4 regions of the Pseudochrobactrum algeriensis genome follow, and region 3 is predicted to be linked to each of the others. Evidence: predicted binding sites of a transcription regulator. Region 3 holds the regulator's gene; each other region holds the start of a gene.
The links. Region 3 encodes PhoB, which activates phosphate uptake and scavenging genes when phosphate is short. Its sites were predicted from a motif close to TGTCATNNANCTGTCAT; they were not measured.
Positions count from the first base shown of each region.

Region 1: a site for PhoB is predicted at 2,159-2,175, ahead of KHQ09_RS08840 (esterase-like activity of phytase family protein). Genes of this name have one in related genera too.
Region 2: a site for PhoB is predicted at 1,637-1,653, ahead of phnC (phosphonate ABC transporter ATP-binding protein). Genes of this name have one in related genera too.
Region 4: a site for PhoB is predicted at 1,496-1,512, ahead of KHQ09_RS12035 (DapH/DapD/GlmU-related protein). Genes of this name have one in related genera too.

Region 1 covers NZ_CP075361.1:1,470,591-1,473,951, forward strand. Annotated here, with positions in the region: gene KHQ09_RS08840 (esterase-like activity of phytase family protein) at 1-1,940, opposite strand, end outside; gene KHQ09_RS08845 (DNA polymerase IV) at 2,226-3,361, opposite strand, start outside.
Region 2 covers NZ_CP075361.1:308,061-311,421, forward strand. Annotated here, with positions in the region: gene phnK (phosphonate C-P lyase system protein PhnK) at 1-211, shown strand, start outside; gene phnL (phosphonate C-P lyase system protein PhnL) at 214-933, shown strand; gene KHQ09_RS03535 (LbetaH domain-containing protein) at 930-1,544, shown strand; gene phnC (phosphonate ABC transporter ATP-binding protein) at 1,707-2,561, shown strand; gene phnD (phosphonate ABC transporter substrate-binding protein) at 2,608-3,361, shown strand, end outside.
Region 3 covers NZ_CP075361.1:3,380,662-3,384,022, forward strand. Annotated here, with positions in the region: gene pstB (phosphate ABC transporter ATP-binding protein PstB) at 1-136, shown strand, start outside; gene phoU (phosphate signaling complex protein PhoU) at 254-976, shown strand; gene phoB (phosphate regulon transcriptional regulator PhoB) at 1,100-1,786, shown strand; gene KHQ09_RS17790 (cell wall hydrolase) at 2,333-3,274, shown strand; gene KHQ09_RS17795 (hypothetical protein) at 3,345-3,361, opposite strand, start outside.
Region 4 covers NZ_CP075361.1:2,133,642-2,137,002, reverse strand. Annotated here, with positions in the region: gene KHQ09_RS12045 (50S ribosomal protein L11 methyltransferase) at 1-622, opposite strand, end outside; gene KHQ09_RS12040 (SCO family protein) at 729-1,316, opposite strand; gene KHQ09_RS18505 (hypothetical protein) at 1,328-1,456, opposite strand; gene KHQ09_RS12035 (DapH/DapD/GlmU-related protein) at 1,616-2,263, shown strand; partial or broken gene KHQ09_RS12030 (CreA family protein) at 2,378-2,809, shown strand; gene KHQ09_RS12025 (Nramp family divalent metal transporter) at 2,949-3,361, shown strand, end outside.

The DNA.
Region 1 (3,361 bases), 1.5 Mb from region 3:
TTGCCGATCAGGTTATCACGCTCAACAATGTAAAGCTGACCGTCATGGGCAGTGATTTCCGACAGGCCGACCCAGCCTTTTTCCTTCTTATCCAGCGGATAGGAAACGGCAGCCCATTCTTCGCTCTTCAGATTGTAGCTGAGGATTTTGACAGTACCTTTGTCATCATCTGCCCATTCGCGCTGTACAACCATCCAGAGCGTTTCATTATCGCCTTCACCGGTGCGGGTGATGCCTTCAAGACCGAAACGGGTCTGATGCTTGAGCAGGTCTTCAGGCAAAGCGATTTCTTTTTTGATCTCGCCTTTATCATTCACATTGAGAATGGCATGCGGCACCAGTTTCTTCTGGTCGCCTTCATTAGCCAGCCAGAAACCGCCTTTGCCATCGGTCGTAATGCCTTCAAGATCAATCTTTTGCGCTGCATCTTTACCGCGCTTGACGAGCAGCGCAGAGGCGATTTTCGCAGGCTTCTGGTTCGCATCAATCGTGTAGATTGTCGGCGCAGCAAAATAAGCAGAGTCAGAAACTGCATAGAGAATGCCGTCTTTGCTTTCATCAGCAACCAGACCGGAGAGTGCGCCCCAGGCGATTGGTGTGCCTTCTTCCGTCAGTTCCGAAACCAGCTGCGGATAATCTGCGGCTTTGTCCTGCAGCTCATAAATCATCACATGGGAGCGGGCGGCGCCGTCTTCACCCAGATCAGTTTCATTAGCGGTTACCAGCAGGTTACGTGACGGGATCGCCAGCACGCCCTCAGGGCCGATACCCGATGGCAGCAGCTGAACGAATTCAGGATCTTTACCGGTATCTTTATAAACACCGACCATTGAGCCGCGCTCGCTGGCAACGAAAAGATAGTTGGTATCACCAAAACGGCCGACTTCGGCACCCTCCAGCTCAACGCCTTTCTTGTTGCGCTTTTCCGGATAATGGCCGTGTGCAGCAATCTTGTGCTCCAGCGTGTTGCCGGATTCATAAGTCACTTTGCCGGTCTTATCGAAGATCGTGAAGCCGCGGGAGCCGCCTTTATAGTCGCCTTCATTGGCGGTTAGCAGACGATCATCGCCAATCCATTTGATGGTATCCGGCTCGCGGGCGACATTTTTCATCTCGCCGTTAAATTTGATCTGGCCGTCTTTCTTGGTGTCGATCTTGTCGAGGTCAACAGTACCGGCAGAAAAATGCGCGGTGATCTTGCCGGAAGCAGCATCGACGATCGCAATATGGTTGTTTTCCTGAAGTGTAACAGCAATTTCATTCTTGCTGTTGATGGAAACAAATTCCGGTTCAGGGTCTTCCGGTGCAACTTCTGCAATACCGGTCAGATCAACCACTTTCATGGTTTTGCAATCCGGTGTGCCGTCTTTGAGATTGAGAATAACCAGATTACCGGCTGGCAGCTGTGGCAACTCACCATCATTCAGCTCTTCATCGCGCTCATTTTCAATGGCAACGGCGAGGAATGTCTTGTCTGGTGAAACGGCTACCGAATCCGGCTGGCCGCCGAGATCGCAGCTCATTTCAACCTTGCGCGATGCAATATCAATCACATCCAGACGGCCTGATGGCTTCACATAGCTTTCAGATGTGTTGACACCGGCGAAAACGCGCTTGCCTGCTACAGTAACTGATGTCGGCTCGCCTTCAACTTTAAGAACGCCGCCGGCTTTAGGATTTTTCGGATCGGTAATATCAACAAAACCGATGCCGCCATACGGGCTGTCGGAATAGATCAGCATATTGCCGTCTTCGGAAACCGTGATGATCTCGGAAGATGTCGCCGCTTTTGCATCGGCATCTTTCGGCAGGTTATCGGCGACTGCAAAGCTGGCGATGCGGTTGAAAACCGGCTCAGCCGAAGCGGAAAAAGCAACGGAACTTGCCAGAGTGGCAGTAAGAGCGGTGATGAGAGAAAGTCTCATAGAACGGCGCGACATGAATATCCCCGAATGTTGGATAAAATTCTGGATCTCTGATCCAAAAGCCGCCATGCCTTGCTGCAAATGGCAATTTCTACGCTTCCGGTACTCACGTACTTATATGTACGCTGTGTTCCGGTGCTCGAAATCACCATTTTCGCTATAGCCTGCCACTTTTTGATTCAGACATTGAGGGGAGATTTCGCCGTTCTCTGTTTCAGACAAATGTCACTTCCATGAAGAAATGATGACATGGCTTTTATTAGCATTTTATTCGCTGGAAAAACCGCAGTCAGGCCAAACCTATTTGTCAGACGGTGTCTGCGGGCGGGCGAGGTTGCCTTTGCCGAATGTGTAGCCGGTTTCCACTGTTTTGGAGCCGAATTTGGAGCGTAGCTTATCAATGGCAGTTTCAGCCGCCGCACGCTTACCGGCTTTGATATCCACGAGATCAGGCGGATCAGCCTTTACCGGATCGGTGAGGTCGGTCACGCCGATACCGAGCAGGCGGTATTTGGTGCCGTCAATTTCCTTTTGCAGCATATAAAGGCCGGTGCGGAAAATCCTGTCGGCAAGCTGCGTAGGATCGCTCAGACGATGATTACGGGTGCGGCTTTGGAAATCCTTGGTTTTCAGCTTCAGTACCACTGTATGACCGGCAATCTCGCCATGTTTCAGTCGCCCGGCAACTTTTTCCGACAATGCACGCAGTACCGGCACCAGCTCTTCAGCCTTGGCGATATCAATATCAAACGTGGTTTCATTGGAGATGCTCTTCATCTCGCTTTCAGGCTGCACTGTGCGCGTGTCCATGCCGCGGGAGAGGCGGTAGAGACGCTGCCCCATCACGCCATAGGACTTCATCAGCGCAGATTCTTCCATTTGCTGGAGCTGTCCTATGGTCTGAATACCGTCAGCATTGAGCTTGGCATTGAGCGCTTTACCGACACCCCAGATCATACCGACTGGCTTAGGCTTCAGAAAATCCAGCGTTTCCTCTTCCCCGATCACCGAGAAACCACGCGGCTTCTCCATGTCCGAGGCAAGTTTCGCCAGAAATTTGCAGTAGGACAAGCCGACAGAAACGGTGATGCCGATTTCCTGTTCAATCCGGCGGGCGAATTCTGCCAGTACAAGGGCAGGAGGCGCACGGTGCAGTTTGGCCGTACCGCGCAAATCCAGAAACGCCTCATCAATCGAAAGCGGTTCGACCAATGGCGTGAGATCAAACATCATTTGGCGAATCTGATGCCCGACCTTGCGGTATTTCTCCATATTCGGCTTAACGAATACGGCCTGCGGGCAGAGCTCAATGGCTTTGAAAGTCGGCATAGCAGAACGCACACCGTGAATACGCGCAATATAGCAGCAGGTGGAAACCACACCACGCTTGCCGCCGCCGACAATCACCGGCTTGTCACGCAGTTCAGGATTGTCGC
Region 2 (3,361 bases), 360 kb from region 3:
TTTGCTCGATCTGTTGCGCGGTCTGGTGGCCGATCTCGGTCTGGCTGCGATTGTTGTGACCCACGATCTGGCGGTGGCGCGTCTGTTATCGCACCGCATGATGGTGATGAAAGACGGTCATATCATCGAAGCCGGTCTGACCGACCGCGTGCTGGATGATCCGCAGGCACCTTATACACAGCTGCTCGTTTCCTCGATTTTGCAGGTTTAATCATGACTATGCCTCTTATTGTTTCGGAAGTGGCAAAGAGCTTCACCATGCATTTGCAGGGCGGTATTGCGCTGCCGGTGGTGACAAATGTATTCTTTGCGCTGAAAGCCGGTGAATGTGCTGTGCTCGGTGGCCCGTCCGGTGCCGGTAAAAGTTCGATCCTGAAAATGGTCTATGGCAATTATGCCGTGGACGAAGGCCAGATCATTCTGCGCCATCACGGTAAGCAGATTGATATTGCCTCGGCTGATCCGCGCACGGTTATGGCTGTGCGCCGTGATACGATTGGTTATGTCAGCCAGTTTTTGCGCACTGTGCCGCGTGTCAGCGCGCTGAATGTGGTGGCTGATCCGTTGTTTGCCCGTGGTGTTGATCGTGAGCAGGCGCAGGACAAAGCCCGTGAATTACTGGCTATGCTCAACCTGCCGCAGCGCCTGTGGGATCTGCCGCCAGCCACGTTCTCCGGTGGCGAGCAGCAGCGTGTGAATATTGCCCGTGGTTTCATCACCGATCATCCGGTGTTGTTGCTTGATGAGCCGACCGCTTCGCTCGATGCCAAAAACCGTGAAGTTGTTATGGAGTTGATCCGTCGCAAAAAAACAGAAGGCGTGGCGATGCTTGGCATTTTCCATGATGAAGATGTGCGTGAGGCTGTGGCTGACCGCATCATCGACGTGACCGAGTTTGCTCCGGGTTATGTACGTCAGGGAGCAGATGCATGACCAGATTGTCAGAACAGCCGTTTATCCATCCGGATACGGAAATTTCCGACAGCACATTTGGCCGCTATACGGAAATTGGTACCCGTTGTCGTATTTCTGAAACGGAAATGGGTGACTATTCCTATATTGAGCGCGACGGCATGGTCTGGTGCGCCAAGATCGGTAAGTTTGCGAATATTGCCGCTTCGGTGCGTATCAATGCCACCAATCATCCGATGTGGCGCGCAACACTGCATCACTTTACCTATCGCGCCAATGATTACTGGCCGGATGCCGAGCAGGAAGCGGATTTCTTTGAATGGCGCCGCGCTCATGAAGTGACCATCGGTCATGATACATGGCTGGGGCATGGCGTGACCGTTTTGCCCGGTGTTAAAATCGGTAATGGTGCGGTCATCGGCTCTGGTGCTGTGGTGTCCAAAGATGTGGCGCCTTATACGATTGTCGGCGGCGTGCCTGCCAAACTCATTCGTCAGCGTTTTTCCGATGCGATTGTCGAGCGTCTGGAAGCTCTGGCGTGGTGGGACTGGGATCATCAGCGCCTGCGTGATGCACTGGATGATTTCCGCAAGCTTGAAATTGAAGCTTTTCTTGAAAAGCACGGCGGCTGATAGCCAAGCTGCTGAATCCAATCGCAGAACAGAGCCGCCGGAATTTCCGGCGGCTTTTTTGTCAAAAATCTGATTCAGAACTTTCATGGAAGTGTAATCTAACTTACATTTTCATTTCATATCACGCGCCTAATTTCGCAGGGAAATTGATAGAGGGCGCTGATGCTGAAGCTTGAAAATGTAACCCGTCGTTTTGGCGGCAATACTGCGGTTGCAGATGTAAATCTGGAAATCCCGCAGGCCCAGATGGTGGGGATCATTGGCGCATCCGGTGCCGGTAAATCCACTTTGTTGCGAATGATTAATCGTCTGATTGATACATCGGACGGTTCGATTGTTTTCAAAGATCAGGACGTGTCGCGTCTGCGCGGTTCTGAGCTGCGCCGCTGGCGCAGTGATTGCGCAATGATTTTCCAGCAGTTCAATCTGGTGCCACGTCTTGATGTGCTGACCAATGTGCTGCTCGGCCGTCTTAATCAACGTTCTACAGTTAAAAGCCTGATGGGCATTTTCTCCCGTGAAGAGCGCGCACAGGCTATCGCCAATATCGAGCGTCTGGACATTGTCAAAACCGCCTTGCAGCCTGCCGGAACATTGTCCGGTGGTCAGCAGCAACGCGTGGCGATTGCCCGCGCGCTGATGCAGAACCCGAAAGTTATTCTCGCAGATGAACCGATTGCCTCGCTTGACCCGCGCAATGCGCAGGTGGTGATGAGCGCTTTGCGCGACATCAATAAGCGCGAAGGCCTGACAGTTATCACCAATCTTCACACGCTGGATACCGCACGCACCTATTGCGACCGGATCATAGGTATGCAGGGCGGACGCGTTGTGTTCGACGGAACACCGGCTGAACTCACACAACTGGCAGCGCGCCGCATTTATGGTGCCGAAGCCGATGATGAAAGCTTCTCGGAAGCTGTGACTTCAACAGCTCTGGAGCAGCCTGCACCGGAAGCTCCGGTCAGCCCGCAAGTGGCACGACAGGTCGCAAAGCTCGTTGCAGACGCACAGTAACACTCATCCAAAACCAAACGATAATCGTTTAACAGGAGAATGGTTCATGACCTTCAAGAAGCTTTTGCTCGGCGCCGTTGCGCTGTCCGCAGTGGCAACCGCAACCGCAGCGCAGGCAGATAAGCCTGAAGTGTTCCGCGTTGGTATTATCGGCGGCGAAAACGAAGCTGACCGTCTGCGCAATTACCAGTGCATTATTGACCAGCTGCCAAAGGCAATCGGCGTTAAGGAAGTTAAACTGTTTCCTGCTGCCGACTATGACGGCGTTATTCAGGGTCTGCTCGGCGGCACACTGGATTATGCAGAGCTTGGCGCTTCCGGTTATGCCAAAATCTATCTGACCAAAGAAGATGCTGTTGAGCCGATCCTGACCACTGAACAGACCGATGGTTCGACCGGTTATTATTCGATCATGGTTGCCCGTAAAGACAGCGGCATCAAGACTGTTGCCGATATGAAAGGTAAGAAGCTTGGTTTTGCTGATCCGGATTCAACCTCCGGCTATCTCATTCCGGTAACCTCGCTGCCAAAAGATCTCGATGGCGCGACAGTTAAAGATTATTTCAGCGAAACCGGTTTCGGCGGCGGCCATGAAAATCTGGTTCTGGCTGTAAAAGACGGCAAGTTTGATGCCGGTACAACTTTCGGCTCCGGCGTTGGCAGCTTCGATGAAGGTTACACATCCGGTAACCTGCGCAAGATGGTCGACAAAGGCCTGATCGACATGAAAGACTTCACAGAAGTCTGGAAATCCCCGCTGATCCCGAACGGCCCGATCGTTATCCGCACAGCCATTGATG
Region 3 (3,361 bases):
GCAGGCTGCGCGTATTTCGCAGACCACAGCCATGTTCCATCTGGGCAATCTGGTAGAGGTCGGTGACACGGATATGATGTTCACCACGCCGAAAGAAAAACGTACGCAGGATTATATTACCGGTCGTTTCGGCTGATCGAGCTTACGCGTAAAAACAAACAAGATAGAGCATTTTCTATGAGGCAATATAAGCCGGAAATGCTCTGGAGTTTTACAGACTGCTTTGGCAGTGCCACAGGATAAGGAAATTTCCATGCCGTCACAGCATACGGTTACGTCCTATGATGAAGAACTGAAGTTTCTCGCCCGTAAAATCGCCGAAATGGGCGGTCATGCGGAGCGTATGGTGGAACAGTCCATCAAGGCGATTGTTACTGCCGATAATGCGCTGGCACAGCGGGTCATTTCCGAGGATCTGATCCTTGATGCAGGCGAACGTGAAATTGATGACAAGGCGATTATGATTATCGCCAAGCGTCAGCCGATGGCTGTGGATCTGCGCGAAATTATCGGCGCGATCCGTATCTCAGCGGATCTGGAACGCGTTGGCGATATGGGCAAAAACATTGCCAAGCGTGTTGTTGCCGTTTCGGAAACACGTCAGTCGGTGAAGCTTTATCGCGGTCTAGAAACACTGGCAGAGCTTGCCCGCACCCAGCTAAAAGATGTGCTGGACGCCTATGCAACGCGTTCTGTGACCCAGATCAATATTGTCCGCGACCGCGATGATGAAATTGATGCGATGTACACATCGCTGTTCCGCGAACTTCTGACTTATATGATGGAAGATCCGCGCAATATTACGGCCTGTACGCATCTTCTGTTCTGCGCCAAGAATATTGAGCGTATCGGCGATCATGCCACCAATATTGCCGAGACGGTCTATTATATTGTCACCGGTAATCAGATGCCGCCGGATCGTCCGAAAGATGATCTGAGCCATGACGTCGTTCTCGACGAATTGCATAAAAACTAAGCTGCTCTAACCGGCAGCCGATATGCAGGGCATTCAGCCCTGCCTGTCAGAATAAACGTCATGCATTCCGGCTGTGCCGGAATGCAAATGCCCCCTTATGTCTAAACGAATAGTGGATACGCAATGTCACACACGCCAAGAATAGCGGTTGTTGAAGACGAAGAAGCCATCAGCGAATTGCTGCGCTATAATCTTGAGGCTGAAGGCTATCAGGTCGATACGATCCTGCGTGGCGATGAAGCCGAAATTTATTTACGCGAAAACGTCCCTGATCTTTTGGTTCTCGACTGGATGCTGCCTGGTGTTTCCGGCATCGAACTTTGCCGCCGTCTGCGTCAGCGTGCAGAGACAGAGCGTCTGCCGATTATCATGCTGACAGCACGCGGTGAGGAATCCGAGCGTGTGCGCGGTCTGGCCGTTGGCGCGGATGATTATGTTGTCAAACCATTCTCCACACCGGAACTGCTGGCACGTATCAAGGCGATGCTGCGCCGCGCCAATCCGAGTGTGCTTTCCCATGTGCTGAAAGTCGGCGAGATTGTTCTCGACCGTCAGCAGCACCGCGTTTACCGCAAGGAACGCGAAATCAAACTCGGGCCGACAGAGTTTCGTCTGCTTGAATATTTTATGATGGCACCGGGGCGTGTTTTCTCGCGCACGCAATTGCTGGATGGTATCTGGGGGCGGGATATTTACGTCGATGACCGCACGGTGGATGTGCATATCGGCCGTCTGCGCAAGGCGATCAATACCGGTCGTGAAGTGGATCCGATTCGCACCGTTCGCGGTGCCGGTTATGCTTTCGGCTGATAACCTGCCGGATATTTGTGAAAAATACTGAACCGGTGTGAAGAAAATTCACGCCGGTTTTTATATTTCTGATTCTGCGGAAAGCCGTGTCTGCAAAGGCTATAGCGTCATAAAAGCAAATTGCCTTCACAAAATATCAGTTATTTGTAACGCGCTGTAATGAATTATGACTAACGCAACAGGGCGGTCAATTGCATGATGCGCCCGTGTCTGAGGCGCTATCAGGTTGTGAAATAAGGCAATATCGTACCGGAATTGCTGCAAAGCCATAATCCGGCAAGCTGCTTCATTTCACTAGGTTAGTGAAGTCTTTACGTAATCTTGCGTATTTTAGTAATCACTCAAAAGAATGCGTTAACAGAGCGTTAACTAATAAGGCGCATTTTCTTGGGGTAAATTTTAACCGGTTGTCGCTAACCGGAACACGAATATAAATCGGGCCTTGCGCCTTTATTTAGCCCTAATAGCCCCCGAATTTCCCGGGGCTCGCGCACAGGATCTCTGTGTGACCCGGGTGTACGGGAAATTATTGATAAGGATGAACCGTTGAAACGCTCTTATTTAGCGAAAACACTGTTTATCGGTGCTCTGGTTGCCACGCCGTTTATCCTTGCTGGCTGCACCACGACTTCGACCGGTTCCAAATCTGCCAAGGCTGCACAGTCTGCCAAGGAATCCGGTGTGACCGTCCGTAATGGCAAAAAGACCTACACATACACTTCCAGAGACCGCGAATGCCTTGAGCGCGCAATGTTCTTTGAATCTGCCCGCTCCAGTCGTGATGGCCTTGTTGCAGTCGGCACGGTGGTGATGAATCGTCTGGTCTCGGAAAAATATCCGGAAACCATTTGCGGCGTTGTCGGACAGAAAAACCAGTTTGCACCGGGCGTTATGACCCGTGCCATGAATTCCAAAGCTTTGCCGGATGTAAAAGAAGCGGCGGATTCCGTGCTGAAAGGCGAACGCCATCCGAAGCTGAAGAATGCAATGTTCTTCCATACGGCCGGCCTGAAATTCCCGTATAGAAATATGCATTATGTGTTGGTTGCCGGTGGCAATTCTTTCTACGAAAAGCGCCGCAGAGACGGTACGCTGGAATCGCCGCTGCCTGAAACCCCGTATAATCTGGCGGCTGCCTATGAACCAAGAAACCAGTCCATGCCGGATAGCATTTATGATGTAACGGATACGGCTAAGGCCGGTAAAGGTGACCGTCTGCCTGTCGTTGCTCCGGTGATGGTGGCATCTGCCGGACAGGATGTGCAGGCTGCACAACCGGCTGCAGCGGAAGTACCGGTGCAGCTTGCCTATCATGCACCGGCTGTAAATACGCCGGTTCCGGCGCAGCTGCCGTTTGAAACCAAACCGGTTGCAGCCTCCGCAACGCAGAATACTTTTGCAGCAGGTGCGGAAGATATGAACAAGCAAAAAGTTGATGCGATCGGCGCATTGTTGCTGACGCAGGATCGCCCTGAACCGGCAAGCTGATCCCGTATCTTGTTATCAACTGAAATGAAAAAGCCCGCGCGAAGCGGGCTTTTATTTATGGAGATGAAGATCAGCGCGGCACCACCA
Region 4 (3,361 bases), 1.2 Mb from region 3:
TGGCGGTGAGGGTGGAAACCCATTTATCCGCGCCGTTCTTCTCCACATTTTCCTGCGCCACATCAACCGCAACAGGATCAATATCGGTGGCCAGAACCGGAATATCGCGCAACTTGGCAACGGCAATGGCCAGAACCGCACTGCCGGTGCCGAGATCAAGCACATTTTTCGGCTCTTCAAGCGCAACAATTTCTTCGATCATCTCAAGGCAGCTGGCGGTAGTGCCGTGATGACCGGTGCCAAAAGCAAGGCCTGCATCAATTTCAATGCCGATATCGCCATCCTGCAGCTTGTCGCGGTCATGGGAGCCGTGAACAAAGAAGCGACCGGCTCGAACAGGCTTCAGACCTTCGAGAGAATGCAGAACCCAGTCAATATCCGGCAGTTCTTCCACGCCGATTTCTTCCGGCTTCAGACCCAGACAAGCGGCCATGCGCGGCAGGGCTTCATCAGCACCGGCTTTATCTTCGGTATAAAGCGAGATTTCATAAATCTGCTTGTCTTCATCAATTTCAGTATTGGCCAGCGGCAGACCGTCTTCTTCAAATACCGGTTCCAGCAGATCGAAAATCTGCTCAGCCTGATCTTTGTCCCGTGTGAGATATAAGCGGTACTGTGCCATGTGGGGTCTCTGAATTGGAGTTATAAAAAAGAATAGAGCAGTTTCCTTACTCAGGAAAACTGCTCTATCACGAAGCTTGGTCAGATGCGAATGCTATCCGCTATAATCAGCCTGCTGCCAGACGTTTCAGCTTGGAAATTGCTGTTTCTGACGGTTCGCCATAGGCGATGGTTGAGCGCAGACGGCCATTCTTGTCGAGAAGCAGGATGGAGGCGGTGTGATCCATCGTGTAATTCTCGCCGTCTTCATCAACTTTCTTGGCGTAGATATTATAGGATTTCAGCATCGCAGCAATGTCCTTCGGATCGCCGGTAATACCGGTGATACGGTCGGAGACATTGGTAATGTATTTCTGAATATATTCCGGTGTGTCACGCTCAGGATCAACAGTGACCATATAGCCGCGAATAGCCGCGCCTTCAGGGCCGAGCTCTTTCAGCCAGCTGTCGAGATCGAAGAGGGTGGTCGGGCAGACAACCGGACAATGGGTATAGCCGAAAAACACGACTGAAGGATTGCCGCGCAGAGACTGATCAGTGATTTCACTGCCATTCATAGAGACAAGCTTGAATGCGCCGCCATAGGGGCTCTCTTCGCCGGAGGCCATTTGTTTGTCGCGATAGGCCTGAAAGCCGACAATGCCGATTGTGAAAGCGGCAACAAACAGCACCAGAACAGGAAGATATTTACGCATAAATCAGATCCTCAGAAGCACCATGAAATACCATCCATGAGCATGGTCATGAATATGGTGTCGCTGTAATTCATCCAGCCTGCAAACAAAGCGCCAGCGGCCAGAGCGGTGATTAATACCACGCCGCTAATCCAAAGCAATTTTCTGCTCTCGTGTCCGTTGGCCTGTCTATCAGCTGTCGTCATAATAATGTTATAGCTGGCTTGTGGCAGTTTGGCAAAGGCTGTCTGTGTGATTTTCCCATCTTTTATGAAATTTCAGAAATTTTTGAAATTGAACTTATGCAGGAATAAAACGTGATGAGTGAGGATGTTTTGCAGTTTTCGCGTGATGTGCAGCCGAAAATTCATCCGAGCGCGCAGCTGAAATCCGTTAAACTCGGACAATATACCGAAATCGCTGAGCGGGTGATCCTGCGTGATGTACAGATCGGTAATTTTACCTATCTGGAGCGCAACGGCGAGGGAATTTATGCTGAGATCGGACATTTTTGCTCCATTGCTTCCAATGTGCGGATCAATGCGCTGGAACATCCGATGCAACGCCTGACCATGCATAAAATGACCTACCGGCCGAATGAATATTTCCGCAATATCGGTGTGGATATGGAGTATCGTGCACACCGTTCCTCAAGACGGGTGACAATCGGCAATGATGTCTGGATCGGTCATGGCGCGGTGATATTGCCCGGTGTGAGCATCGGCACCGGTGCCGTGATCGGCGCTAACGCAGTGGTTTCTAAAGATGTGCCACCCTATATGATTGTTGCCGGTGTACCTGCAAAAATTCTGCGACCGCGTTTTGATGAGAAGACGGTTGAGCGCCTGTTGCAGAGTGCATGGTGGGACTGGCCGGTGGAACTGATTTATAAAGCGCTGCCGGATATTCAGACCATGGAGATTAATGCTTTTCTCGATAAGTGGCTGCCTTTGGCAGAGGATGCGTGAGCCATTCCATATTTGATTCAAATCTGAATGCAGGAGATGTTTATGAAGCAATTTCTGACCGTTACAGCTCTGGGTGCAATGCTGGCCTTGTCTCCTTTGACAAGTGTCAGCATGGTGCAGGCGGAGGAAATCGGCAAAGTTGGTGTGGACTGGCTCGGCAATGATATTGTGATTGATGCGGTCAGCGATCCGAAAGTGCAGGGTGTGACCTGCCATCTGGCATCTTTCTCGCGCGGTATGATTGACCGGCTGCAGAAGGGGAACTGGTTTGAAGACCCGTCCAATGCGTCGATTTCCTGTGAGCAGACAGGGCCGATTACCATCGGAGATATCAAGCTGGGCAAAGGCGGTGAGCGGGTATTTTCCGAGCGCACCAGCCTGATCTGGAAGAAGCTGGTGATTACCCGCATTTATGATCAGACCAATAATACGCTGATTTATCTGGCACATGCCTCACAGGTGCAGGACGGTTCTGCCAAGACGTCGCTCTCAACCGTGCCGCTTTATCGCGGTGATGTGATGTGGGAAAAAGGTAAGCCGCAATAAATTATTTATAAGAAAATGCCGGTTTTAACCGGCATTTTTTATGCTGCTTTTATACTTCAGTATTTTCTCTTGACGGATATTAAAATTGAGCGCCTAGTTGCAAATGAGTTTCATTACTATTTGCGCACGAAGATTTTTCATGAAGAAAAATGAATTTCCACTGGCGGAAGGTGCTGATAATTCCGGCGCATGGCGTCAGGAACCGGCAGCGAAATCGCTGGCTGAGGTCAATGGTTCCATTACAATTCCGCGTCATGGCACGCGGTGGAGAAAATTTGCCGCCTTTGCAGGGCCGGGTTATCTGGTGGCGGTCGGCTATATGGATCCCGGCAACTGGGCGACATCTATCGCCGGTGGCTCACGCTTTGGCTATACGCTGTTGGTTGTGGCGCTGGTTTCCAATATCATGGCTATTCTGCTCCAGTCACTTTGCACGCGACTGGCTGTGGCGACGGGACGCGATCTGGCGCAGGCCTGCCGTGACGCTTATTCTCCGGCGATGGCATGGTTCTTATGGATCGGCGCGGAGATTGCAATCTGTGCCACCGACCT